One region of the Schaedlerella sp. genome, then DNA from elsewhere that is predicted to be linked to it. Evidence: riboswitches for the same ligand, from Rfam matches in the RefSeq annotation. Region 1 holds a riboswitch; the other holds the start of a gene.
What was found. Region 1 has a riboswitch for thiamine pyrophosphate ahead of thiT (energy-coupled thiamine transporter ThiT). Riboswitches for the same ligand answer to the same signal wherever they lie in the genome.
Positions count from the first base shown of each region.

Region 2: linked by a shared signal. The riboswitch ahead of thiM (hydroxyethylthiazole kinase) and the one ahead of thiT (energy-coupled thiamine transporter ThiT) in region 1 are both predicted to bind thiamine pyrophosphate.

Region 1 covers NZ_JBQIKP010000028.1:55,303-60,551, reverse strand. The annotation lists gene ACTOY7_RS13360 (GntR family transcriptional regulator) at 24-392, shown strand; gene ACTOY7_RS13355 (ATP-binding cassette domain-containing protein) at 379-1,158, shown strand; gene ACTOY7_RS13350 (hypothetical protein) at 1,274-1,996, shown strand; gene thiT (energy-coupled thiamine transporter ThiT) at 2,118-2,684, opposite strand; TPP riboswitch at 2,683-2,837, opposite strand; gene ACTOY7_RS13340 (sensor histidine kinase) at 3,085-4,818, shown strand; gene ACTOY7_RS13335 (response regulator transcription factor) at 4,820-5,249, shown strand, end outside.
Region 2 covers NZ_JBQIKP010000002.1:65,877-71,125, forward strand. The annotation lists gene ACTOY7_RS01405 (oxidoreductase) at 1-782, shown strand, start outside; gene ACTOY7_RS01410 (SDR family NAD(P)-dependent oxidoreductase) at 802-1,593, shown strand; TPP riboswitch at 1,722-1,829, shown strand; gene thiM (hydroxyethylthiazole kinase) at 1,978-2,799, shown strand; gene thiE (thiamine phosphate synthase) at 2,890-3,531, shown strand; gene thiD (bifunctional hydroxymethylpyrimidine kinase/phosphomethylpyrimidine kinase) at 3,547-4,401, shown strand; gene ACTOY7_RS01430 (CidA/LrgA family protein) at 4,585-4,932, shown strand; gene ACTOY7_RS01435 (LrgB family protein) at 5,054-5,249, shown strand, end outside.

The DNA.
Region 1 (5,249 bases):
ACAGAAGGAGGCGATCACAGCTCATGGAATTTGATAACGAAAAGCCGATTTATATCCAGATTGCCTCCCTTTTGAAGGAACAGATCGCCAGCGGCCGGCGAAGGGCCGGGGATAAGCTGCCGTCCGTGCGGGAGGGCTCAGTTTTATTCGAAGTTTCCGCATTGACGATGCAGCGGGTGATGCAGCAATTGGAATCCGAGGGAATCATCATTTCCAAAAAAGGAATCGGATATTTCATACGGGAGGAACATGCGGGCAGCCTGCAGGCAAGGCTGGCCAGAGAGAAAACAGGGGAATTTGTCCGGACAATGAAAAACTGCGGCCTGCCCCTGGAAGAGGTTCAACGCCTGATCGAAGCGGAATGGGAGGGGACGTCATATGAGAGATCATGATTTTCTATTTCAGGGAAGCAGTGAGTCCGGGCAGAACAGATCTGGATCTGACGGTCCTTTCGGGCAGGAACGCCTGCAGGACTGTGGGCGTCACAGGGAGCTTCTAATAGAGCTGAAAGGCGTGAGCAAGTCATTGGATGAAAAATGCATTCTGCACCGCCTGAATGTGCAGATCCCGCGAAACCGCATCATCGGACTGGCAGGCAGAAACGGCAGTGGAAAAAGCACGCTCCTGAAATTGATGGCAGGAATCTGGAAGCCGGATGAGGGGAGAATTTTCCGTTATACAAAGAGGATCTCCTATCTGATGCCCAGGGACATCTTTTACAGATGGATGCGTGTCAGGGATGCGGTACAGTTTTACCAATCCCACTATCAGAACTTTGCGTCCGAAAAAGCCTGCGGTTTGATTGAAAATATGGGTTTTGACAGGAAGACGCTGCTCAGGAAGCTGTCGGACGGACAGCGGGAACTTCTGATGCTGATCCTGGCGATCTGCGTGGAGTCTGAACTGTATCTGCTGGACGAACCGCTGACCGGGGCAGACGCGGCATTTAAAAGGGATGTCCGGCGGTTTTTGATGGAATATCTGCCCGAGGGTGCGTCAATCGTCATGGCAACCCATCTGCTTCGTGACTTTGAGCAGCTATTCGATCAGATCCTTTTTCTGGATCATGGAAAAATTGTGGAGAAAGATACGGAGGAACTCAGGGAAACCTGCGGAATGTCCGTGGAACAGTATTACCTGGAACGGTTTCGGAAATGAACAGAAATATTTGGAAAGTAAATCTGCATTTCGAAAAAATAGGAACCCCGTGTCTGTGTCAGAACAGAGCGGAGAAAGGAGGCATATGATGACCTGTGAACAAAGAGAATGGAGCATGGCAGAACAAATAAAGCGGGCATTGGGATGGGAGTCAAGGAAGCTTTTTCATAAGCTGTACATTCCAACCGGCACATACCTGGCGGTACTCCTGCTGATTGCGCTGCTCCCGGAGGCTGCCTGTGATCTCCTGCGGGCTCATGCTTTCTGGGCAATTGCGTTTGTCAACATGGGCCTTGTGGTCATACTGATTCTGGGATTGCTGCAGCCGATGGTTGTCCTCATGACCCCTTATGAAGACCGGCTGCATCCAATGGAACGCTCAGGAGACTTATCGGAAAGCGCCAGGCTTCTGGCAAGGCTGCTGCTCAGCGTGTCGCTGATGGCCGCAATGATCCTGGCCGGACAGCTGGCAAGTGCCCTGATGGAAAAGTTTGCAACCGAATCCATGCGCTGGTTCTACTTGAACGTGACACCGGGCTTTTGGAAAGTGCTGATCATCGGTGGCCTGGTGCAGCCCCTTACGTCTCTGTGGGTCTTTCTGCGCCGCTTGGGCAGGCGCCAGGAATATCAATATGTAAGATCCTATTTCCTGGGCCTGCTTTTGAGCGAGCTCATTCAGGCGGCCGCGGAACTGCAATTCCTGCATTTCGATCCGGAGAAAGTGCCGCCTGTGTGGATACTGGAAGGGGTGTGGTATCTGGTCATGCTGGGAAGCGCGGGACTGTTCTTCCGGCTCAGCCTGAATCTTTCCCGCGCCTTGTTTGATGAGAAAGCCTGAGTATTTCCAGCAAGAAAATGCTGGTACGGCTTCATAAATTTTCATGTCGTTTTCTTGCGCAGCCGCCCGTTTCCATGCGGAAATATGCCTATGTACCAGATTCAGCCCTTGCAGCAAGCTTTCATGCGGAAGCCTGTCTATGTATCAGGTTCAGCGCCTTAGTGACAGGCGGCAGCGAGATGATGACCAGCGTCACGATCCCCTCCGTGCCCAGGTAGGTGCCCTGATACAGGGAAGAATACACCCACGGATTCATGCCTTCCGGCGCGTAGGCGGCAAAGAAAATCGCGCCGGACAGCGTGGAGAAGACAAACCGGCCCAGCACTCCGACCGTATATCCGATCTGAAGCCCATACTTCCGATTGCTGAAAAAGCCTGACAATCCCAGCGCACCGAACGCAAACGGATAATCAAAAAGCACCTGGGGGATCGAAAGTACATACGGATCAACGACAAATTGAAGGAGTCCGTATGCGACCCCGGTAATAATCCCATATTTTGCGCCGAACCAGTATCCGATCAGGCAGATAAACAGCATGGATAACAGTGTGACGGAGCCGCCCATCGGCATCTCCCATACTTTGATGTAGGAAGTGACCATCGCGAGAGCGATCCCCATTGCAGAAAAAACGAGTTTCCTGACGGCAGAAGACGTACTTCCGCCTGTGACAGAATGAATTTGTGACATTATGAAATTCTCCTTTCCTTACGCCGGCATTACCCGGATCAAGTTAAAAGGGTTCGTATGAAAACACATACGTCTCAGCCGTTTTATAACCGTTCCGCAGATTCCCGCGGAAAATATCCCCGGAACAGTCTCACAGCGCCCCTGTGTACCTTCATAAGCATAAATCCGCCGGACGAAAAAGTCAAGTATTATTCTGCGGAAAAAAATCGCTATCGCTACTATGGTTACTGTTCACACCCTGACCGGGCGCTCACAGTAACCAAATCCCGGCGCCCCCCGCCGTCCGTTATATTTCTCTTGCCGGAATGACAGGGGAATGATATACTTTGTGTGAATCAAAAGAAGGGCATGCCGGAAAGCGCAGGACAAATACACCCGAAGCAGTATTTTATGGGGGGATATGATGGATAGGAACAAAAATTTCCGATTAAATTTTAAAATTTCCGCCCTGCTGGGCGCAGTCATTTTCTTGATCATTATCATATATCTGCTCATTTTCACGAATCATTACCAGAAATATGAATATGAGATCATCGGGCAGGAAAATATCAACACTCTCCGCTCCATTGATTCATCATTAAGCACGATGGCCGCAAGCGCGGACAATTACTCGAAGATGATACTTGCCGACAGTGTGGTACAGCAGATGATGGAGACAGGGGACATACTGGATGACTTCAGCAAACAGCAGACGCTGATGAAACGGATCTATTCTGTCCTGCAGTTTTCAGAATTTATTGATATGATCTGGCTGACGGATCAGCAGGGGCAGAGATTGATCATCGGGGACAGCGCCAGTATCCATACTGACAGCGGAAGTGGATATGAAGGAAAATATGAATGGCTGAGAAAACCCTATGGAGAACCGGAACTGGTTGTGGAGAAGGGGGAAAATACGAACTCTCTGATGCTCATTCGTTCCTTCAACAGCCTGGAGCAGTTTGCGAGTCTCGGACTTATCGGCGTACAGATCAATCAAGATAAAATAGACCATCTGATCTCAAATAGTATCGACTACGAGAACGAGCAGATCGCGATCCTGAATTTTGATAATGAGATCATCTACCGGGGCGGGACACAAGGGGCGGTCGGGGATGTGGTCAAAGCTGCGGAGGCGATCAGCCTGTCGGACCGGGAACTCATCAAAAAGGAGCATATAAACGGAAAAGACTATTATCTGCTGGGAGTCGTAAATCCGAAAAACGGTTGGAAAATCTTTCGCTATACGCCGATTGTCAGAAATAAAGATATCAACACCCTGGTCCGATTCAATATCCTGCTGATCCTGATCATCGGCCTGCTGATCTTTTGCGGCGCGTCTGCAATTGCGCATATGCTGACAATCCCGATTCAGCAGCTTTTATGTTATATGAAGAATGTTGAAGGCGGGCAGCTGGAAAAGATTCAGGAGCAAACCCTGCTGCAGGAATTTAAGTCGCTGTTCCACGGCTATAACAGACTGGTGGATGAAATCAAACGGTTAATCCAGGAGACGATCGAACGGCAAAAACGGATCCGGATCGTAGAGATGAATGAAATCCAGGAACAGATGAAGCCGCACTTTTTATACAATGCGCTGGATTCCGTAGAAGCGCTTGCCATGCTGGGTGATACAGACAACGCCTGCAGGCTGATAGAAGCGTTGGGCGGTTTTTATAAAAAATGCGTAAGCGGCGGCCGGGAATATATTTCCATTGACAGCGAGATCCGTATGGTCCATGATTACATGGAAATTTTAAAAATCCGTTTCGGGGATTTGTTTCAGTTTGATATTGAGGTGGAGGATTCCTGCAGAAAATATGAGATTCCTAAGCTGACCATACAGCCCCTGGTAGAAAATTCATTCCAGCATGGAATCCGTCCGAACAAGACATCCGGATATATCCAGGTCTGCGTCAAAGAGGAAAGCGGGAAGCTGCATATCCTGGTCCGGGACAATGGGAAGGGAATCCCGGATGATATCGTCAGTGAACTGCAGAACCTAAAGGACTGTGGAGAAAAGAAGAGCCTTGGACTGCGGGGGACGATCCAAAGACTGAAATTGATCTATGAAAATGCTTTTTCCTTTGAGATAAGAAATCAGGGGCTTTCAGAGATACATCTCTATTTAGATACGGATGTTTTGGGAGAATAGTATGGAAAAATTAAGGGTTATTATTATTGACGATGAAATGCTGATCAGGAAGCTGATACGCATGAAAATGGATCTGGAGGGATTGAACCTGGAATTGGCCGGGGAATACCAGGACGGCGCCGATGCTGTCGAAGCTCTGGATTCGGTCAGGCCGGATATCATAATCAGCGATATCTGCATGCCGGAAGTGGACGGGCTGAGCTTCAGCGAAAAATGTATCGAATTATTTCCGGATATCAAAATCATCATCCTGACAGGATATGATGATTTCGATTACGCAAGGCGGGGGATTAAGGCAGGGATTTTTGATTACCTTATGAAACCTGTCCGGGCTGACGAACTGAATGCCACACTGAAAAAGGCAGCTGACGAGATCTTGAAGCTGAGACTGCAGAAGGCAAAACAGAAAAAGCTGCTGGAAGAAATGGAAC
Region 2 (5,249 bases), on a different contig from region 1:
AGAAGGAAAAGCAGGTGATCGTAGTCGGAGGAGGCGTTGCGGGAGTAGAGGCGGCCAGGATCGCGGCCATCCGCGGTCATCGGGTTTCCCTGTATGAAAGATCAGGACAGATCGGCGGACAGATTTTCCAGGCAATGGCGCCGCCCCACAAAGAAAACATGAAGCCATTGATCGCTTACCTGGAAAAACAGCTGAGCATCCACAATGTGGAAGTGCATCTGAATGCGGAGATTACGGCAGAGGAGATCATAAGCCGGAAGCCGGACGCGGTGGTCTGCGCGACAGGAGTGCGCCCGTCTGTGCTGCCGATTCCGGGCTTTGACAGGGCGGTCCATGCAAAAGACATACTGGACGGCGGGGAATGCAAGGAGAATGCAGTGATCATCGGGGGCGGCTCCGTGGGATGTGAGACAGCGGAATACCTGGCAGAACAGGGAAAGAAGGTTACTGTGATCGAAATGCTGGATACGATGGCTGATAAAATGACCAACGTTGCCCGGACCATTCTGATAGGACATTTGAAAGGGCTCGGCGTAAAACTTCTGACTTCCTGTAACTGTAAAGAGATCACGGAGGACACGGTGGTCTGTGAGCTGGACGGCAGGGAACTCCGTATTCCGGCAGAGACAGTGATCGCGGCGGTCGGAGACAGACCCAATGATTCTCTGTATCAGGAGCTGCGGGGTAAGGTAGAAGAACTGTATAATGTGGGCGACAGCGCATGTCCTGATTCGATAGCGGCAGCGGTATCACAGGGATATTACTGCGGACGGAATATTTGAAAAGGAGAGGAATCATAGTATGGGAAAATTAGAAGGAAAAACAGCGCTTGTGACAGCATGTACCCGGGGAATTGGAAAAGCGATCGTTGAAAAGCTTTCCGGAGAGGGGGCTGCCGTATATATGGCGGTCCGCAGGCCGGATGCCGCGCGGGAAATTGCCGACAGACTGAATGCGGATGGACGTCAGGTTAAGGTGGTAAACTATGACGGTTATTCACTGGAAACTGTGGGCCCTATGGTGGAAGAAGTGATCAGGCAGGCCGGAAGGATTGATATCCTTGTAAACAATCAGGGCGGCAATGGAAAGGGTGTGAAGGCAGATCTGGATGTCGTGAATACACCGGCTGAAACATTTGAAAAACAATTAAATTTTAATTTGACTTCTACATATACATGCTGCCAGAAAGTCATCCCCAACATGATCGAGAACGGCGGCGGTGTGATCGTCAATATTGCTTCTATGAATGGAGAATTTGCAGACATGGTCCGGACCGGGTATGGGGTATCCAAGGCAGGACTGGATAAGCTGACTCAGAATATTGCCATGCAGTACGGCAGGGCCAATATAAGGTGCAATGCCGTGGCTCCGGGCTTCATCAGGACTGATGCCGCGCTCTCTCTGCCTCAGCAGTTTATCGACGGATATGTCCGCCACCTTCCGATCAAACGTCTGGGCGAGGTGGAAGATATCGCCAATGCAGTACTGTTTTTTGCCAGCGATGATTCTGCATGGGTGTCAGGACAGATCCTGGAAGTGGCAGGCGGGTTCGGCTGCGGAACGCCGATGTATGCGGATATGGTGGAGAAGTAATGCTGAAGTGTGCTGTCTGGATGCAGTTACTGTTCACACGGTGTCGTGCACTTGCTGCACGGTGTCCGGCCGATAAAGGTTTTGATGATTGACAAACCCCAGCACCAGTGTTACACTGAAAAAGCAAAATAAATACTCAGGGGAGCTTGTATCGGCAGGCTGAGAGGAAGTAATCAACTTCGACCCTTATACCTGATGCGGATAATGCCGCCGTAGGAAGTCTGAGCTGATTTTTTTCGGAGATACCGTACCAGGTATCTCCTGTTTTTTTGCGCATAGATACGAAACGGTATCAAAATTGTAACTCAACAGGGTCAAAATCATTCCAACCGCACAGGTGGAAATCATTTTGCCCGTAGCACAACTGTACGAGGAGGTAATCAGATGCGAAAGGAACTGCTTGAAAATGTCAGAAATTCACACCCGCTGATCCACAATATCACCAATTATGTGACCGTCAACGACTGCGCCAATATCCTGCTGGCCTGCGGCGGCTCGCCGATCATGGCGGATGATGTGGAGGAAGCGGAGGAGATCACGTCCATCTGCGGCGGGCTGAACATCAATATCGGTACACTGAATCAGAGAACCATTCCCGCCATGCGAAAGGCCGGGATCAAGGCAAACGAGCTGGGGCACCCGGTGGTATTGGATCCGGTGGGGGCCGGCGCGTCCAGGCTTCGTACCGGCACAGCCATGGATCTGCTGGAGCATGTGAGATTTTCGGTCATCCGCGGAAATATTTCCGAGATCAAGACATTGGCGCTGGGGAGCGGCAGCACCAGAGGCGTGGACGCGGATCTTGCGGATGCGGTGACAGAAGAAAATCTTGCGGAGGCAGCAGCATTCGCAAAAGAATTTTCCGGGAAAACAGGGGCGGTGATCGCGGTCACGGGAGCCATTGATATCGTGGCCGATGAAAAGACGGCCTATTGCATTTTCAACGGACATCCTATGATGAGCAGCATCACAGGAACCGGATGCCAGCTTACCGCCCTGACAGCGGCTTATGTCACAGCGAATCAGGAGCACACGCTGGAAGCCGCTGCCGCCGCGGTCTGCGCCATGGGAATCTGCGGGGAAAAAGCACGGCAGCGCATGACAGAGCAGGACGGAAATGCATCCTACCGCAATCATATCATCGACGCGATGTGCCATCTTACAGGAGAGGAACTGGAGCAAAAAGCGAGATATAAAGTATTATAAGCGATATCCGGAACCGCGGCGTAAGCAGACAAGTCTGCGGCCTGCCGTTTGGAACAACTGCCGACTATTTGAAAGCGAAAGGAGAAAAAAATGAAATGCAGAAAAGAAACCATGCGCCTGTACGCTGTTACGGACCGCGCGTGGACAGGAAAGCAATCTCTGATGGAGCAGACAAAGGCCGCTCTGAAAGGCGGCGTGACCTGTGTGCAGCTCCGGGAAAAGGAACTGGATGAGGAAAATTTTCTGAAAGAAGCCCTGGAAATGAAGAAGCTCTGCGGGGTATACGGGATCCCGTTTTTTATCAATGACAACGTAGAGATTGCGGTAAAATGCGGTGCGGACGGTATCCACGTGGGGCAGAAGGACATGGAAGCCGGAAATGTGAGGGCGCTCGTAGGGGAGGAGATGATGATCGGAGTCTCCGTCCAGACTGCGGAGCAGGCAGCCGCGGCCCAGGAAGCGGGAGCGGACTATCTGGGAGTAGGAGCGGTATTCAATACCACCACAAAATTGGATGCCAGCGAGGTATCTTACGAGACTTTGAAAGAAATCTGTGAGACAGTATCAATCCCTGTTGTAGCCATCGGCGGTATCTCGAAGAAAAATATGCAGGAGCTTTCCGGCTCCGGGGCAGACGGGGCGGCGCTGGTATCGGCCATATTTTCTGCAGAAGATATCGAGGAGGAATGCAGGGAACTGCGCAGACTGGCGGAACAGACTTTTTCAAAATAAGTAGGAGGAAAACAAATGAGGACAGCATTATCCATCGCCGGAACCGATCCCACCGGAGGAGCCGGTATTCAGGCAGACTTGAAGACAATGACCTTGAACGGGGTATTTGCCATGAGCGCGGTCACTGCGCTGGTCGCACAGAACACCACCGGAGTAATCGGGATCATGGAGGTGACTCCGGAATTTTTGCAGAAACAAATTGACGCGGTATTTGAGGACATTCGTCCGGATGCGGTCAAGATCGGCATGGTATCATCCGCCGGCCTGATCGAAACCATTGCGGATCGGCTCAAAGCGTATCAAGCGGAACATATCGTAGTGGATCCGGTCATGGTCACTACCAGCGGTTCCCGGCTGATCGAGGAGGAAGCAGTGCAAACACTGGAAAAAATGCTGCTGCCTCTGGCATCGGTCGTGACTCCCAACATTCCGGAGGCGGAGATCCTTTCCGGTCTGCCCATCTGCAATGAAACGGATATGGAAGCGGCTGCGGAAAAAATCAGCAGGACATACGGATGCACCGTACTGTGCAAAGGCGGCCACAGTGTCAATGACGCCAATGACCTGCTGTTCGCAGAGGGAAAAGGCACATGGATCATGGGTGAACGCATTGACAATCCAAATACACATGGGACCGGCTGCACTCTGTCCAGCGCCATTGCCGCGAATCTTGCCAAGGGGCAGGGAATGGAAGAGGCAGTCCAAAACGCCAAGCGATATATTTCCGGAGCGCTTGCGGATATGCTCGATCTGGGTGCAGGCTGCGGCCCCATGAACCATGCGTTTGACCTGCACAGTAAATTTGCAAAGCTGCATGTGACACCTTGGCCGTACACTGTTACTGGAGCACCCAAAGGGTGTGAACAGTAACACTGACTGGGCAGGAAGAAGCACATCTTTAAAAATCAGATTGCCTGTAAGCGCATTTTCTGGTATATTAAGAAAGCAAAATAGTACCTGTTCAATACCTTCACAAAGATGCTGTACAGTATATTTCCGAAAATACGGTTTTGAACAGTTACCAAAATGATGCGAAAGAAGGGAATTAATCTCATGAAATATATCAGACAATCTGCGATCATCCTTTCGGTGACCTGCGTCGGCGAGCTGTTAAAATATCTTATTCCGCTTCCGATCCCGGCCAGTATTTACGGACTGCTGCTGTTGTTCGCCCTGCTGTTTTTCAAAGTGGTGAGACTGGACCAGGTGAAGGAGGCGGGGGAATTTCTGATCGAGATCATGCCGCTGATGTTTATCCCTCCGGCAGCAGGGCTTCTGGTATCCTGGGAGCAGATGCGGGGAATGGTGGTTCCGCTGTGCGTGATCATTCCCGCAACTACCTGTCTGGTCATGCTTGTGACCGGAAAGGTGACAGATTTTATGCTGAAGCACAAAGATTAGTAGGCGCGGGAGCAGATCATTTAAGTGATACGAATTTCCATGTATCATCAACCGTACGGGTGGAAATTTTGTCCTGCGCAAAGCAGCAGGTAATTGAATTTCCCAGGAAAGGAAAATAAAAATGAATGAGTTTTTTCTGGAATCCGCCACATTGGGAGTCGTTCTCAGCCTGGCGGGGTATTTTATCGGAACGGCGGTAAAAAAGAAATGGAAGCTGCCCATCCTGAATCCGCTGCTGATTGCCATTGTGCTGGTAGTCGCGTTTCTTGCCGCATTCAAAGTAGATTATGACGCCTACAACAGCAGCGCAAAATATC